3 regions of the Paenibacillus sp. TY11 genome follow, and region 1 is predicted to be linked to each of the others. Evidence: riboswitches for the same ligand, from Rfam matches in the RefSeq annotation. Region 1 holds a riboswitch; each other region holds the start of a gene.
The links. A riboswitch is a leader RNA that binds a small molecule or an ion and turns the genes downstream of it on or off. The one in region 1 is predicted to bind cobalamin.
Positions count from the first base shown of each region.

Region 2: it holds a riboswitch for cobalamin, as region 1 does, so the genes downstream of both, AC6EJC_RS01170 (ABC transporter substrate-binding protein) here and metE (5-methyltetrahydropteroyltriglutamate--homocysteine S-methyltransferase) in region 1, are expected to answer to the same signal.
Region 3: it holds a riboswitch for cobalamin, as region 1 does, so the genes downstream of both, AC6EJC_RS10640 (ABC transporter substrate-binding protein) here and metE (5-methyltetrahydropteroyltriglutamate--homocysteine S-methyltransferase) in region 1, are expected to answer to the same signal.

Region 1 covers NZ_JCBAIQ010000001.1:28,843-34,782, forward strand. The annotation lists gene AC6EJC_RS00145 (anaerobic ribonucleoside triphosphate reductase) at 1-1,511, shown strand, start outside; gene nrdG (anaerobic ribonucleoside-triphosphate reductase activating protein) at 1,508-2,005, shown strand; cobalamin riboswitch at 2,179-2,374, shown strand; gene metE (5-methyltetrahydropteroyltriglutamate--homocysteine S-methyltransferase) at 2,536-4,854, shown strand; gene AC6EJC_RS00160 (DUF6985 domain-containing protein) at 4,939-5,472, opposite strand; gene AC6EJC_RS00165 (PadR family transcriptional regulator) at 5,854-5,940, shown strand, end outside.
Region 2 covers NZ_JCBAIQ010000001.1:273,943-279,882, reverse strand. The annotation lists gene AC6EJC_RS01175 (nucleobase:cation symporter-2 family protein) at 1-611, shown strand, start outside; cobalamin riboswitch at 1,430-1,633, shown strand; gene AC6EJC_RS01170 (ABC transporter substrate-binding protein) at 1,853-3,436, shown strand; gene nikB (nickel ABC transporter permease) at 3,452-4,381, shown strand; gene AC6EJC_RS01160 (ABC transporter permease) at 4,398-5,213, shown strand; gene AC6EJC_RS01155 (ATP-binding cassette domain-containing protein) at 5,213-5,940, shown strand, end outside.
Region 3 covers NZ_JCBAIQ010000008.1:44,354-50,293, reverse strand. The annotation lists gene AC6EJC_RS10650 (ABC transporter ATP-binding protein) at 1-666, opposite strand, end outside; gene AC6EJC_RS10645 (FecCD family ABC transporter permease) at 663-1,709, opposite strand; gene AC6EJC_RS10640 (ABC transporter substrate-binding protein) at 1,706-2,713, opposite strand; cobalamin riboswitch at 2,921-3,108, opposite strand; gene AC6EJC_RS10635 (histidine phosphatase family protein) at 3,237-3,995, opposite strand; gene cbiB (adenosylcobinamide-phosphate synthase CbiB) at 4,034-5,005, opposite strand; gene cobD (threonine-phosphate decarboxylase CobD) at 4,995-5,940, opposite strand, start outside.

The DNA of each region.
Region 1 (5,940 bases):
CCCGGTCCTTCCGTAAGCATCTGCGCAAGGGACTCCGACTGTTTGGGGAAGAGATAGAATCCAGTCTGTCTGACGACGAACTACATATAGCCAATACCCATTTGCAAGAAGTCTGCCCTCGTTCATACGCATTCGCACGCGAAGAAACGGAAACAGAAACCCGGCAGGCCGCTGAATCGCTCATTCATAACCTGAACACCATGAGCAGTCGGGCGGGTGGGCAGATTCCGTTTACTTCACTGAATTACGGTATGTGCACGTCTGCTGAGGGACGGCTTGTTACTCAATCGCTGCTGGAGGCCACCATTCGCGGCTTGGGCAGCGGGGAAACTCCTATTTTTCCACAGCATATTTTCCAATGCAAAAAAGGAATCAACCAGGCAGAGGGCGACGTCAATTACGATTTGTTCTTACGGGCGGTAGAATGCTCCAGCAGACGAATGTATCCCAATTTTGTGAATGTGGATGCCACCTTCAACCTGCCTTATTACCGCGCTGATGACCCGGATACCATCATTGCGACGATGGGTTGCCGTACCCGCACCATTGCTGACCGTTTCGGCAGAAACCGTCAGAGCGGCAAGGGCAATCTCTCCTTCAATACCATTAATCTGGTGCGGCTTGGCATTGAGTATGGTATTTGTACAGGCAAACGCCAGACACCTGACCGTGATCGCTTTGATGCCAGACTGGAAGAGGTTATGCGAATTGCAGTGGATGGTCTAATCCATCGCTATCATATCCAGACCAGCCAGCCGGCCAAAGCCTCGGACTTTATGATGCGCGAAGGAGTATGGGAAGGTGGAGAAGAACTGGAGCCAGATGATAAGGTGGGAAGCGTACTAAAGCACGGTACGCTTTCGATCGGGTTTATCGGGCTGGCTGAATGCATGAAAGCACTATACGGAAAACACCACGGGGAGGATGATTTTGTATACCGTGAAGCACAGCGAATCATCACTTCCATGCGCGTGTATTGCGATCGAATGAGTGAGTACCACAATCTAAACATTACATTGTTCGCTACGCCTGCCGAAGGTCTGTCGGGTAAGTTCACATTACTGGATCAACGCGATTTCGGGATTATTCCTGAGGTAAATGATCGAGAATATTACACGAATTCTTTTCATATTCCCGTGTATTACACGCTCCCGGCTGCTCGTAAAATCAGCTTGGAAGCTCCGTTCCATAATCTATGTAACGCTGGTGCGATTTCATACATCGAGCTGGACGGTAACGCGCGGAATAACCCTGAAGCGTTTCTTAAAATTGTTCAGTACGCGCTCCAACAGAACATTGGCTACTTCTCCATCAACCATCCGGTAGATCGTTGTACGGAATGTGGTTATGAAGGGATAATCGGGACAAGCTGTCCCCAATGTGGCATAGATGAGGAGCACACACACTTTCAGCGCTTGCGTCGGGTAACTGGATATCTGACAGGAGACTATACCGTTCGCTTTAATGCCGCAAAGCAGGCCGAAGTTCGCGACCGGGTGAAGCATAAGTGAATTTGTGCGGCTATATTCCAGAATCTCTGAACGAAGGATACGGCCTGCGCACCGTCGTGTTCATTAGCGGTTGCCGTCATGCCTGTCCCGGCTGCTTTAATCCAGCGTCGTGGAGCTTCCGTGCAGGTGAGCCATTCACAGCGCAACGACAACAAGAAGTCATTCGTGACATCATGGATAATCCGTTGTTGGACGGACTGACTCTCTGCGGGGGAGACCCGTTTTTCTCAGCAGCAGAATGCTCGCAATTTGTGCGTGACTTCCGCGCGGCCTGTCCCGACCGAACCGTGTGGGCCTACACTGGCTTTGTCTATGAAGATCTGCTTACGGATCAGGAGCGTCAGGAGCTAGCGCTTTTGTGCGACGTGATTGTGGACGGTCGTTTTGTAGAACAGCAAAAGGATCTGACTCTACCCTTCCGGGGCAGTCGCAACCAGCGTCTGGTAGATGTGAAAGCCAGCATTCAGGCAGGTTACACCGTTTCATTGGCTTAAGGCGATGTTCTACTCAGTAAGATGCTATATCTAAGACAAGTCCCCCCTACAGGGAAGACTTGTCTTTTTGTGTGTAATTAATCGATTCCGCTGAGTTTCTATTGCGCATCCCGTAAGTTTCACTTATGATGATGAACAAGTATACGAGTGCATAAATATTCGTCATACCTTAATTGCATAGCTTGGAGATAGGTGTCTGTTCTTTTCAGATCAGACTTAAAAGGGAAGCCGGTGCAAATCCGGCGCGGTCCCGCCACTGTAAACGGGGAATTTTCAGCTGTTCATACATCCACTGGTCCACAGACCGGGAAGGGATGCTGAAAGTCATGATCCGTAAGTCAGGAGACCTGCCTATTTCAACAACATCGCAAGTACCTACGGAAGATAGGGAGGTGTTAAGAGCAGTCGCCGTATTTTTTGATTTTTTAATCACGGAGGCATTCTTTCCCCTACTTATTTTTAACCTTGGGGACAGAATGCCTTTTTTGGTACGTAAAAATAAACTGGCTACCCGCTAGGAGGAAAAGTAGATGTCCATTATCGAATGGCCTGAATTATCCGGCTTGATTAGCAGTAATCTGGGATATCCGCGTATCGGCGGAAACCGGGAATGGAAGAAAGCACTGGAACGCTTCTGGAGCGGCAGCATTAGCGAAGGCGAACTGCAGATCGAGATGAAAAGATTACGGTTGGAGCATCTGAGCAAGCAGCGTGACAAGGGAATTGATCGCATTCCTGTCGGGGACTTCTCCTATTACGATCACATGCTTGATACATCCGTGATGTTCGGTCTGGTACCCGAACGGTTCAACTATCGTCCTGCAAGCCCGGTCCCTCTGTCCGTATATTTCGGGATCGCTCGTGGACAAAAGGGAGCTACCGCCAGTGAAATGACCAAATGGATGAATACCAATTATCACTACATTGTCCCCGAATTGGCAAATGCATTCCCGGTGCTCACTGAAAATAAACCTTTGCAGGCTTATCGTGAAGCAAAACAGGAGCTGGGCATTGAAGGTAAACCCGTCATTATCGGTCCTTACTCGTTCGTTGCCCTGTCCAAAGGCTATGATCGTAAGGATTTGGCCGCCATCGTACGAAGCTTCCTGCCACTGTACGCCCGCGTCCTGTCTGAGCTGGCTGCGGAAGGCGTTCAGTGGGTGCAGGTGGATGAGCCTGTCCTGACTACCTCATTCCCGGCAGAGGATTTGGACATTATTCAGGAGGCCTATGAAGCTTTGACCCAAGCTGCACCCACCTTAAATATAATGCTGCAAACCTACTTTGGCAGCCTGGATCATTATGAGCGTCTGTCCGCACTTCCGGTACAGGGGCTGGGTCTTGATTTTGTGTATGATGATGGCGAAAATCTTCAGCATATATTGCAACATGGCTTCCCTAAGGGGAAAACGCTGGGCGCTGGTATCATTGACGGGCGCAATATATGGCGCAGCGACCTGAACGCTGTGGCTGCACTGCTGGGTCAGTTGGCGGAACAGACAACTGCCGCACAGCTTATCGTACAGCCATCATGCAGTCTGCTGCATGTGCCGGTCAGTCTGGAAGCAGAGCACAAGCTGGACACGGAGCTGGTGCAAGCGCTGGCCTTTGCCGATGAAAAGCTCGAGGAAATCGCCGCCCTGACGGCAGCACTTGGCAAGCGCGATCCATCTGCACTCGCCAAGCTTGAGCAAAGTGCAGATGCGGTAGCCCGCTTCAACAGCTCAGCGGCACGGGTACAGACATCTGCCGATCTGGCCGACCTGCTGGCAAAAGAGCCTCTGTTACGCAGCGTTCCTTTCGCCGAGCGTCGTGTGATTCAGCAAAATAAGCTGAAGTTGCCTCCACTGCCTACGACGACCATTGGTAGCTTCCCGCAAACCGCCGAGATCCGCAAGGCCCGCCTGCACTATCGCAAAGGAGAATGGTCTGCCGAGCAATACCGGACGTTCATCCAACAGCAAATCAAGGAATGGATTGATATTCAAGAGGACATTGGCATTGACGTGCTTGTTCACGGGGAATTTGAGCGAACCGACATGGTTGAGTTTTTTGGCGAAAAGCTGAAAGGCTTTGCTTTTACGCAAAACGGATGGGTGCAGTCCTATGGCTCCCGCTGTGTTAAACCACCGATTATATACGGAGACGTATCGTTCGATCAGCCCATGACTGTGGAAGAAACGGCATTCGCCCAATCGTTAACCTCCAAGCCGGTTAAAGGAATGCTTACAGGCCCTGTGACCATTTTGAACTGGTCTTTCGAACGTAATGATATTCCACGCAGTCAAGTTGCTTTACAGTTGGCTCTGGCATTACGGGCAGAGGTAGAGGCACTGGAACAAGCGGGCATCGGCATGATTCAGGTCGATGAACCCGCAATTCGCGAAGGGCTTCCGTTGAAAAAAGAACAGCAGCAAGCCTATCTGGATTGGGCCGTTCAAGCCTTCCTTGTGACCACGGCCACCGTTGAGCCTGCGACCCAAATCCATACGCACATGTGCTATTCCGAATTTCAAGATATGATCCAGTCCATTTCAGACATGGATGCCGACGTTATTTCTATTGAAACCTCGCGAAGCCACGGAGAACTGATTGTCAGCTTTGAGGATCAGGTATACGACAAAGGCATCGGTCTGGGCGTGTACGATATCCACAGCCCGCGCATTCCCGATGTATCAGAAATGCTAAGTATGATCCAGCGTGCCCTGCGCGTACTACCATCAGATTTGTTCTGGGTTAATCCGGATTGTGGTCTGAAAACCCGCACCAAGGAGGAATCTGTCGCCGCGTTACGGCAAATGGTACAGGCGGCTCAAGCAGCCCGAGATGCGCTGGCTGTATCCAACTGATTTTTAATCGTATCGAATCGCGCCAGCATTTTCACAATATCCTATTCCCTTTCCGTCCTTTCTGCTAAAAGACGGGAGGGGGATTTATTCCAGGTCATATAATGTATACGCGCCTTGAATATGCTCCATTTTCATCTGTTTCATATGTACGCCTAAGCCATGTTCTCGATCCCAGGAACAACTAAAATTCAAATATAGTTCATCCTTTTCCGATGAGTCGGATATCAGTATAGACACGAGTTGTAATCGATCGAGCAATTGTTCCGGTTGCTCCACATAAGGCGCATATTCATCCGGGTCTTCTCCCCATGAGCTGTAAGCATTCCGGTACTTTTCCACTATGCCAACATAATGATGGTGTATGGACTCTAACACTTGAGGATGGATAGCCGGCGAATAAGCCATATACTGCTCCCATGTCTTTTTCTGCAGCTCTGTAGGTTCTTCTATAGCCTGTGCCTGTTCTTCGGAGTCGGCTCCCACGATAAATTCGACTTCTACTTCTGACTGCTGTCCGCAAAAAAAGAGAGGCACCACACCACGCAGAATGATCTCCTCCGATACATCCCAAGTCTCATCATCCTGCTCCAATTCCATATACCAGTGTTTCCAGTCCATCCTTTGCCACCTCTTCATAAAATGTAATCTTTAACCCTATTGAATACTTTACAATCTATCATTTTAATGAATGAAATTAAAGCAACATCCCATTTGTACATTCATCCAGAATTCGATATATTTCCAAATAAAACTACTTTATTCTACAACATTCGCTATTCATTGAAGTCCTCAACCAAGAAAACCACCCCATTTTGGCACGAAAATTTTATTATTAAAAATTTAGTACCTTGCATTAATCAGTACATGATGTTAAATTATACCTGACTACTGTTCTATAATTAGTACCCGTGACAAATTATGCACAAACACACGTTTCTTCCCCTTAATCCGAACGACACCTATGAATCATTGATTACAACCAGGAAGGGAGCACCGCTCGTGAATGTGAACATCCAATTCAAGAAAGGGGTACTTGAACTGTGCGTTCTAGTTCTAATTGGACGCAGAGACCGTTATGGCTATGAG
Region 2 (5,940 bases), 250 kb from region 1:
CGATGATTATCGTGAATATTGTCAGCATGGTTGAGTCTACGGGCGTTTATCTGGCAGTAGGCAAGGCGATTGATCAGAAGGTGGAGCAGAAGCAGATCGTCAATGGTTTGCGTTCCGAAGGACTTGCGATTATGCTTGGGGGTATTTTTAATGCGTTTCCTTACACTGCCTTCTCGCAAAATGTCGGTCTGATCTCACTCACACGCGTCAAATCGCGTAACGTTATTTTTGCTGCGGGTGGTATCATGGTTGTTCTTGGTTTGCTGCCTAAGCTGGCTGCCTTAACGACAGTGATTCCTAACGCCGTGCTGGGTGGGGCAATGATCGTCATGTTCGGCTCGGTCGCTGCATCAGGCATGTCCATTTTGTCAGAAGTGGATCTACGGAAGGAAAGCAATCTGCTGATCGCAGCATGCAGCATTGCCGTGGGCCTAGGCTCTGCTGTTCTGCCACAAATGTTCGACCAGCTGCCGAGCTTTGCCAAAATGCTGCTGCAAAATGGCATCGTTTCAGGTTCGCTTACAGCGATTGTCTTGAACATCGTTTTGACGAGAAAACAAGGCGAATCGGTCAAAAGCGTGACGGTTCAGGAGGTTCCGCAGAAGGTTTGATGATTAGGAATAGGTAAAGAGAGCCGGAGAGCGGTTGTATGCCTCTTTTCCGGCTTTTTGACATGGAGTTATCCAGAACTGGTTATTTATTAAGCAGCATGAAGTTATTGATAAAACGCTGTTTTCAAAAGGAATACATCCTTTCTGAGATGAGAAATTTATTAGTATCCGACTGCGCATTGGCGCTAAAGTTAACTCTTAGTTGGTTTATGTACTAGAAGAATTTGCCAGAGTCGTAAGCGAGGCCATGGTATAATCTACCTTATGGATTTTGAATAGTGGTGGATGTTTTCGGACCACGGTGCAGCTTCCCGAAAGGGGGTGAAGCCGATGGTCAACCTTGTGTCGTGCTACGATGTGTTGCGTTGGATGGTTACGTTACTAAGCCTGGTGTTTAGTATTCGTAAACTTTATCGCTGGCTGCGTCGGAAATTTCGGGACAAACGAAAACCCACCGCGTAATTAGGTTAGGCGCCTAACGGTGGGTTTAGCTAAGTATTTAGCGCGCCGTGGTGATCCACAGCCTTTCAAGTCCTAAGAGTCTTTGCCGTTGGCGCGGCGAAGGCTCCTTTTAGTATACGGACACGATGGTATCTCTATACCTAATTTTAACACTTCAATTACGTGCACGCAACGTAAAGACATAATCTCCAATTGCGTGCATGCAATTGAAGGTTATGTCTTGTTTCTTACCCTATCGTTCAAATTTAAATTATTTCGCAGCATTTGTTGACAAGCCAGTAGCAACAAAATAAGATCGTAATCAAAAGGAATAAAGGAAGAAAACAGGTGTGAGCCGGACTACTCTATATACGGGGTTTTGTTGAGACTATGTAGATGGTTATTAAGCGTGTTCACTTAAAAGGGAAGTTCGGTAGATTCCGACACGGACCCGCCACTGTATACAGACATCAGCAGGGTACTGCTGGAGCTTTCAGAACGGCCACTGGAACTGTGAAGAACCGGGAAGGCCTGAAAGATACGCCTGGAGTCAGGAGACCTGCCTGTTTTAACATCACTGTCAGACCCACGGGATGCTGGGGAGGTGGTTAGGCGTGCTGCATACAGAATGTCTGAAACCGATCCGATCCCTTCTATGTTTTTTTGAGTTGGCTTCGAGGTGAGTTTTGGCATTTTATAATGAAAGCATTTCTGACTGCTGATCAAGTGGTCCGGAATGCTTTTTTCGCGTTTCGCATTAGGTTTATATGATTTTACAAGTTAGAGGGGGATTCATTGGAATGATAAGCAATCGTAATAGGCGTTCATGGTTCATATGTACAGGAGTGATGCTGCTGATGGCGGTTATGGCTCTTTCGGGATGTGCCACAACCAATAAGACGGCGGAGAGCTCCGGCAAGGGCGAAAACACGCCCGCACAACAGACAGCAGCAGATAAAAAGCTGGTGATGGCGTATACGTGGAAACCGTCGGGCGTTGACCCGCACGGAGACAATAGCTGGGATGTCATGCGATCTGGTGCAGGTGAGACACTAGTCCGTTTGAATGAAAAGCTGGAGCCTGTGGCTTGGCTGGCGAAGGAGTGGAAGCAGGACAGTCCTACGGTTTGGACGTTCAGCTTGCAGGATAAGGTCACTTTTCATGATGGAAAGAGTATGGATGCAGCAAGCGTAAAAGCGTCTTTGCTGCGCTCTATCGAGGAAAGCCACCTGGCGAAGGATTTACTGAATGTGAAGTCCATTGATGTAAGCGGCCCGCTGGCGCTGAAAATCACGACAAACCAGCCGAATGCGGCGCTGGTGTCCAATCTGGCTGATCCGTCGACGATTGTGCTGGATGTGGCAGCTATGCAAGATGAGCAGAGCTATCCTGCGATGACAGGTGCTTTTAAAATCAAAGCATTCAACAAGGATCAATCCTTGGTCGTAGAGCGTTACGACGGATATTGGGGCGAGAAGGCGCGGCTGGCTGAAGCGACGATGAAGTTCATTACGGATGGTAATTCACGCCTGATGGCGCTGCAATCCGGCGAGGTCGATGTAGCGACGGATATTCCGGTAGATAACGCGGAGGTACTGAAAAGGGACGACAAGCTACAAGTGCTATCGGCTCCTTCCTTGCGCACCCATATGATCGTGTACAACATGGAATCGCCTGTATTCAAGGATGCAGCCAACCGTAAGGTGGTGAACAGCCTGATTCCACGCACATCCATTGTGAGCGCCGTCATGAGGGGCTTCGGCACGGAAGCAAGCAGCCCATTCCCAAGCATTCTTCCCTTCGGTAAAGTTGAGCGTAAAGCGTTGGACGGAACGGTGGAGCAGTTGTTGACGAAGGATGGCTGGCAGAAGGACGCCCAAGGCACATGGACCAAGCAAGGCAAGCCGTTCGAGGTTACGCTGCTGACTTTCCCTCAGCGCCCGGAGCTCTCCGTGATGGCTGAGGTCATTCAGAGTCAATTGCTGAAAGAGGGAATCCAAGTCAAGATTCGCAGGGTGGAAAATATCGACGAGGCGTTGACCAAAAACGATTGGGATTTTGCTATGTACAGCATGCTGACGGCTCATACAGGGGAGCCGCAATATTTTATGGACATGTTTTATTCCTCGAAAAGCGAAGCCAATGTAAGCCGTTATGTATCCAAACCACTGGAGAACATTCTTAACAGCTTGAAGCTGGCGAAGAATACAGCGCAGCGTAATGCGGCGACGCTGCAAGCGCTGGATATCATTAATACGGATTTGCCGCAGTCGTTCATTGTGCATCCTGACAATGTGTTTGGTGTGAAAAAAGGGGTGAAGGGCTTTACGCCGCATCCAATCGAGTATTACTACATTACGGCGCAATCCGATATTGCGGAATAACGAGCTGCGTAGCCTATGATTCGTTTTGTACTGGAACGTGTGGCGCAGCTGGTCATCATTGTATTCGTTGTATCCACGCTGACTTTTGTACTGATGAGGCTGGCCCCTGGTGACCCTGCTACCATCCTGCTCACCGCGCATAATGTCCCTGCTTCTGAGGAGGCGTTGACCGCGCTACGGAAGGAACTGGGCTTGAACGAGTCGCTTCATATTCAATATGTGAACTGGCTGCGGGATGTATTCACGGGACATTGGGGCACCTCGTATGTATCCAAGGAGTCGGTGCTAACCGAACTGTGGAGCAGACTGCCTGCTACTGTGGAGCTAGCTTCGGCGGGCTTTACTGTCATGACGGTGCTCACTCTGGGGATGGGGCTGGCTGCCTCGGTGAAATCCAGCGGCCCACTGGATCGTCTGGGCAGGCTTTTCGCCCTGCTGGGATCGTCGATCCCCTCGTTTTGGCTTGGTTTCCTGTTGATCTATTTATTCTCCGTTCACTTGGGCTGGCTCCCATCCATGGGAAGGGAGGACTGGACACATCTAGTGCTTCCAGCGCTGACCCTTGGTGCAGGTTTGGGAGCTGTGCAAGCTCGTGTACTGCGCGCTCAAATGCTGGAGCTGGGTGACCGGAATTTTGTGAAAGCAGCGAAGGCGCGAGGCTTTTCCCGTATGCATATTCTGTTTTTTGAGATATTTAAGCATGCTGTTCTGCCTATTATTACGGTGTTAGGAACGAATCTGTCATTTATGCTGGCAGGTAATGTCATCGTGGAGACCATTTTTTCATGGCCGGGGTTGGGCAAGTATTTTATAGATGCGATTACGCAGCGGGATTATCCAGTGATTCAGGGGTATGTTATTTTTGCCGCATTTTTAATAGTAGGTGTTCAGTGTGTGGTGGATGTGGTCCAGACGGCGATAGATCCAAGGCTACGTTTGCGTTAAGGGGGGGAAGCTGAAAATGGAAAAGATACGGCTTTCCTTTAAAGGAGGCTTGCTGGCAGGGGGTGCACTATTTAGCCTGATCGTGCTGCTCGGACTACTGGCTCCATGGGTCGCTCCTCATGATCCTCTTCGTGTGGACCTTCTGAACCGTCTGGCACCACCCAGCCGGGAATATCCTTTCGGTGCAGATCATCTGGGACGGGATGTGCTGTCACGGCTAATTTATGGGATTCGGACGAGTGTGCTAATCGCGTGTGCGATTACTCTAGCTACGCTGTGCATCAGTCTGCCAATAGGTTTGCTCATTGGTTATGTGCGCGGACTCGTGGATCAGCTGGTCATGCGGGGAATCGACGGCGTACTGGCTTTTCCTGATATTATTTTAACGGTGGCGATTGTGGGTATTTTGGGCCCGGGTTTTGTTAACATGACCCTGGCTATTATTGCGGTACGGTGGGCAGGCTATGTCCGCTATATCCGTAGTCTGGTTCAAAAAGCCTGTCAGGAGGACTTTGTTCGGTATGCCCGTTTATCCGGCAATTCACATGTACGTATACTGAGACGTTATGTATTGCCACAAGTGTTGCCGCAGTTGTTGGTTTATGCGGTATGGGATATCGGACGCGTGGTGTTGATGATCGCCGGGCTCTCCTTTCTTGGCTTGGGTGTACAGCCGCCCAAGCCAGAGTGGGGCGTGATGTTGCATGATGCAACCTCGTATTTTCAGGTGGCTCCGCATGTCATGATTTTCCCGGGCTTGGCGATTATGCTGTTTGTGCTTGCCTGCCAGCTTTTGGGCGACCGTTTTTCGGAAAAGGGGGCGGCGAAATAATGGAGGATCGATCAGCCATGGGGTGGAAGGATACGATAGAGCGAATGGCAGGACGAAAAGCGTTGTTACACGTGGAACATTTGGAGATCTGCCGCACAGGTGTAAGAGCAAGCGCAAGCGCAAGCAAACCGCTGCTGCGAGATGTAAGCTTTTCCGTGTATCCAGGGGAGATTGTGGCCCTGACTGGACCGAGCGGATGCGGCAAGAGCCTGACCGCACACGCAATCGCGGGCATGCTGGAGCCAAGTATCCGTGTTACACAAGGGCGTATCTACTACAACGGGGAAGATATTGTCCCGTTCGATGAACGGCGCTGGCAAAGGCTGCGCCGCGAGGATATTGGCCTGCTCATTCAACAATCGCTGAGCGGGTTGAATCCGATCCGTACCATCCGCGCCCAGCTGACGGATACGCTTAGACTGCACGGGCGGCGTCGGATGCCGCACGACCAGAAGGAGCCGGGGCATGCTGATGATGTCCCATCCTTCGCTGCACCGCAGCAAGCCGACCCACAGGGCGTGCTGTCACGGATGCGGCAGATACTGACCCGTGCCACGGAGATGGCCGGAGGCCGCGTTACTCCAGCACAGGAGGCTTATTTGCGCTCTCTGTTGAGCAAGGTCGGGTTTGCGGACCCTGAACATATTTTGTCGTCATATCCTTTTGAACTAAGCGGAGGAATGTGCCAAAGAGTGCTGCTGGCTGCAATGTTAAGCGGCGGTCCGCG
Region 3 (5,940 bases), on a different contig from region 1:
CAAATCGTCACAAAACTGGGCCGTTAAATTAAGGTCATGCAGGACAGCAATGATCGTCACACCCGTTTCTTGGCGCCATTCTGCCAGCAGTTCCATAAATTCAAGCTGATAGCGCAAATCCAAATAGGTCGTAGGCTCGTCCAGCAGCAATAACTGTGGCTCCTGCACCATCACCTTTGCCAAAGCTACACGCTGTCGCTGTCCCCCGCTCAAGCGGTCCAATGCTCTGTCCGCCAGTGAGGTAAGACCCAATCGCTCTAGCACGCGATCCGTGATCGCCTCCACATCAACACCCTTTTCCCTGCCTAACCAGTCCTGATGAGGAAAACGTCCCATTTCTACGACTTCCCTGACGGTGTATCCCACGGGAGGAAGCCCTTCCTGTTGGAGTACGGCTACAAGTCGGGAAAGCTCTTTTCTGCTGTAGCTACCGACTCTTTTGCCATAGATATGAACGTTGCCCGAAGTTGGCTGATCTACACCGGAAAGCAAATGCAGCAAGGTCGATTTTCCACTCCCGTTCGGACCAATGATTCCCCACCAAGCTCCTTCGTCTACGCTCCAGCTTATATTCTTCAGCGCATGGAACTCTCCATAGGCACGGGTCAGGCCCACTACCTCCAATGCCCGATTACGCACCTTCTGTGATTCACTTTGTTCGGTCACAGCAGTTCCCCCCTGCGCAGCTTCTTGTTCCGGTACAGGAGATATGCGAAGAACGGTGCTCCAACAAAGGCCGTCATCACGCCCAGAGGAATTTCCGTTGGGGCTAACAACGTGCGAGCCGCCGTATCTGCCCAAGCCATAAAAATAGCTCCACCGAGCGCAGATAACGGAACAATCATCCGGTAATCAGGACCTGTCACCAGACGGATGATATGCGGTACAACGAGTCCCACAAAGCCAATCACTCCACATACCGAGACAGCGGCAGCTGTCAGTAGCGTGGATATGATCAGAACGGATAGCTTCGTCGCATCTACATGAACTCCCATGTGAGCCGCCTGACGTTCACCCAAAGCCAGAATATTCAGCACCCGTGCCCGGTTCCATAAAAACACCAGCCCTATGACCACGTAAGGTAAAAGGATTCCTGTATATGACCAACCACGCAGACTAAGACTTCCCATCGTCCAATACAATATTTCATTGACCGTCTCCTTCGACATGGCTGTCAGAAAAGAAACAACCGCTCCCAGAAAAGATTGCATCACCACACCCGACAAAATGAGACTTTGTGTCGGAATTTTCCCACCTTCCCGTGCCAGTGTCAGCACCATCCACAGCGTCAGCATTCCGGTCGTAAACGCCACTAGCGGCAGCGTCCATATGCCAACAAATGAAAATTGAAGGCCCCAATAAATCAGCACCGCCGCTCCTACCGAAGCACCTGAGGATACCCCCAGTGTATATGGATCAGCCAAAGGATTGCGCAGCACACCCTGAAATCCGGCTCCCGCCAGCGCCAGCGCTGCGCCTACCAACATTCCCAGTAACACTCGTGGCAATCTGACCTTCAAAATAATCTGCTCTGAGGATGTATTCCAATCCGGTGTAAACGTATCGCCTAACCACGGAAGGTGGTTAACCAGAATGCCCGTGATCTGGCTGACCGGAAGCTTGGCCGAGCCGATGCCAAGACAGAGTAGCAGCGTCAGCAACAGCAGGACAAGACCTGTCCCTCCAAAGCCGATCAGTTTACGATTCATTTGAAAATTTCAGGATAAACGCCCTTGGCCACTTCCTTGAGACCTTCCGTTACGCGTGGACCCGGACGACTGATCAAATTATCATCCACGGCAAACACCCGGTTGTGGCGAACAGCCGATATTTGATCCCATCCACTGCGAGCTTTAATGATTTCGCCGAGTGTTTGACCAGTTTTGTCGTCCTTGACACTTTTGCTGTACAAAATCACGTCAGGGTTCGCAGCAATAATATTTTCCTCACTAATTTGGTACCACCCCTTCTGCGTGGCACCTACATTTTCGCCGCCCGCCAACGTAATCAGCTCGTCCATAAACTCGCCTTTACCAACCGTCCAGCCTGGTGAAAACTCGACGTATACCCGCAGCTTCTGCCCTTTACCGATATTTTTAATTCCTTCTTTCACTTCCGCTACATCTGCTCTCATCTTGTCAGTCACCGCTCTCGCTTCTTTCTGATGATCGGTGATTTTCCCATACAATTCGATGTTAGCTATGACATCTTCGATCGTTTTCGGTTCCGTTTTAAAAATCATAATTCCCATATCACGCAGCTTGGTCGTAGCCTGTTCACTAAGTGAGATCCCTGCAAAAACGACTTCCGGGTTTGCAGCAATGATCGCCTCTTCGTTCGGTTTCATAATACCGCCCACTTTTGGCTTTTTCGTAGCTGCTTCCGGATAATCAGAGTAGTCGGAGACGCCGACAATTTCCTTATCCAGCCCGATAGCGAACAGCGCCTCGGTTTCTGCCGGGGAGACGGAAACGATTTTATCCGGTGCTTTTTTGAATGTAAATTCCTGTCCTGTGGCATCCTTAACCGTTAGCGGGTAAACCGTTTTGCCTGGAGGCTCTTGTGCGGTTACTGTCTGTCCCGGTTGCTGGGAAGAAGCCTGCCCCTCTTTATTTTCAGCATTCTTTCCATTAGCGCCACATGCACTCAGCACAACTGCCAAAATCAGAGCCAATAGACCTGTTGTCCAAACCTTTATTTTTTTTCCTGCCATGATTAGCACCCCTTCATAAAAAAATCGTTAAGAGCGTCACTTGAACATCATCCGATATCTTCTAACCCAGCCTTCTTTTCCTATCAAAAAACCCCCGCATCCTCATATCAGGACACAGGGGTCACGTTAGCGCAGATCGTGCGCAGGCGGCAGCTTCTTCCCGCATGGACAGTCACTGCGAACACGTCATCCTTTCCTCGAAGGATTATGGTGACAGGCGGACGGGCAGGTATCCTGACTTATGGTAAGATGCAGGTCCTAAAACTCTTTCATATGCTTGGTGGCACATAAAGCAGGACTAACGGGCATGTTTCCATTTACAGTGGCGGGACCGCGCCGGACTCACACCGACTTCCCTTTTAACAGCGCAGTGAAGGGAACCAACGGTTTCATCACACTGCGCCGACCTCGTCTGCTGGATATTTGATGTAGTGGTAGTCAAGCCGTTCTTTTACTTGATGATTATAGGTTAAAATGAGGCGGCTTACAACCCAAACAGCCTCTTTATCCGCTGGTGTCTAACCTAATGAGGAAGCATTTTCGCAATGTAATTGTGCGGTCCTGCCAACCTCAACTGAATCCTAAATGCTTCTCCCGGCTTCGGATTCAGGCTCCAAAAATCATGGCCCGGTATCAGCATGCAAGCCAATTGACGAATTACGCCACCATGCGTAACGACCAAAACAGAGGGCGGCGCAGCAGTCAAATCCATGGGTTGAACTTCCATAGCAATTCGCCACTCATACAGAGAGTCAAGAAATTCGCGCAGACGATTCACAAAATCTGCCCAAGGCTCTCCTCCAGGAGGGGTGATCCGTTGCGGCTCATCAATCCAAGCGCGATACAACTCCACATCCTTAAGCATGTCATACGTTTTTCCATCCCACTCGCCAAAATGAAGCTCTCGCAGACGTGGTTCCATAATAGGAGGCATAGCAGATAGGGAACGTCCAGACGTCAACTCTGATTTTGGCAAAATGATCTGCAAGGTCTGGCGACATCGCATCAAGTCGCTGCAATAGATTCGAGCAAAGGACTGCCCCTGCAATTTTTCCTGCAAAGGCTTTAATTCCTGCTCTGCTCCTGATAGCAAACCCAAGTCGGAGTGTCCCAGATATCGACGTTCTCTGTTCCATAAGGTTGTGCCATGACGTACTAACACAAGCTCCATGTCCCACTGCAGATCTTCTTTAGCATCATACGGCACCTTATCCTCCTGTGAGTTCGGACTTTGTGCGTATTCTACTGTCCTTTTTGCTGCTATATCTTGTTTCAAGATCATGTCACTTCCTGCTCGATCATTATTCAGTGTGTCACTCCTCACCGCACCCATCCCAAGGCAAAACAACCTGCGGCTCCTAACAAACACAATCCTACAAACATACTGGACACGGCGAACATCAGCTGGATCGTATGCCGTATATCTTTCGACTCTAGCGGTCGTATCCAATCGCCCATGTATGCACGAAAGGAGCGCACGCCATGATACACATTATAGCCTCCAAGACGAATCCCCAGTGCACCAGCAACAGCCGATTCCGGGAAGCCACTGTTCGGGCTTGGGTGCAGACGAGCGTCTCGCTTGACTGTGCGCCAGCTTCTTGCAGCATCTCGCTTGTACATCCACGCCGCTACCACAAGCATTGCCGCTGTCAGGCGTGCCGGTATGTAGTTAGCGACATCATCCAGACGTGCTGAAGCCCAGCCTAAATGCAGATACTTTTCATTTTTATAGCCAACCATGGAATCGAGCGTATTCACAGCACGATAAGCCAGCGCCAAGGGTGCTCCCCCGATCAAGGCATAAAAAAGCGGGGAAATAATCGCGTCCACGATATTTTCAGCGACCGTTTCGACGGTACCGCGTACAATCTCAGGCTCATCAAGCTGTTGCGTATCCCGCCCAACTATCATGCCCAGCTCCCGCCGTGCCGCAGCCAGGTCATCCGCCTGCAACGCTCGGTATACTGCCATTCCTGCGTCCTTTAGTCCTTTGGAAGCAATCGTGGTCGCAATCAGCACCATTTCTACGCCGACAGACAACCACGGATGAATCAAGGCAAGCAAGTGCAATAGCGCCCAGGCGAGCGTAAAGGAGCCTCCCGCCACAATGAGTGGAAGCAGTATACCCGCACGTTTCAACCCCCGGTCACTTCGGGCCTGGCGGCGAATCACTTTTTCCAATGCTGAAATGGCATGTCCCATACCGATGACTGGATGCGGCAACCACCTCGGGTCACCGATCAGCCTGTCCAAAAGGTAGGCTGCCAGGATAATCAAGCTAACTGTCACGCCGCTGCTCCTCCTCCAGCACTTCACCCAATACAGACAGCAGCCTGTCGTTGGCTTCTGCATCCTTGACCGCAATCCGAAAATGGCTCGTCGTCAGCCCCGGATACATAGCACAGCTACGTATAAGAATTCCGCGTTGTCCAAGCGCCTGCTGAATCGCCGATGCGCTCCACGTACCCGGCGCCCTTGCCAGCACGTAATTGGCTTCGCCGGGAACGACACCGCAGCCCCATTCCGCCAAGGCGGTCAACAGGCGGTTGCGCTCCGTAGCAATCAGCTCCTGTGTGCGGCGCTCATATGCTTGCCCACTTTTCAGACATGCCTCCCCAGCCAGCAACGCCAATCCATTCACACTCCAGGTCACCTGTTTGGCCGTCATTCGCCGGATATAGTCCGGATGAGCAATCGCATAGCCCAATCGCAAGCCAGGAATGGCATAAAATTTGGTCATCGATCGGATCAAAATCACATGAGGATACCGATCCAGCACAGGCAGTAGTGAGATTTGCCGTTCCAGCGGAATAAAATCAATGAATGCTTCATCCACCACCAGCACGGTACCCGTTTTGCCAGCCGCTTCTGCCAGTTCGCACAGCTCCTGCTCGCCATATTGCACACCGTTTGGATTATTCGGCTGCCCCAGGAACAAAACATCTACTTGCTCCATGAGCTGAAGGATGTCCTCCACGTCCGCCTTCCATTGAAGCGAGGCCTTCCCGTACACCCGACTTATCTCAGCTCCGAATTTGCCAGCCAGCTCGGCATATTCCGAAAAACACGGCTCCACTGTACCCACACGCTTGGGAGCCAGTCCCAATAGCAGGAGCGCCATGCTTTCAGCCGCTCCGTTTCCGATACTTAACGACTCCGGTGGAATATGCAGTCGCCGTGCCAGCATATTTTTAAAATTGCGGTGCCCAGGGTCTGGATAGCGA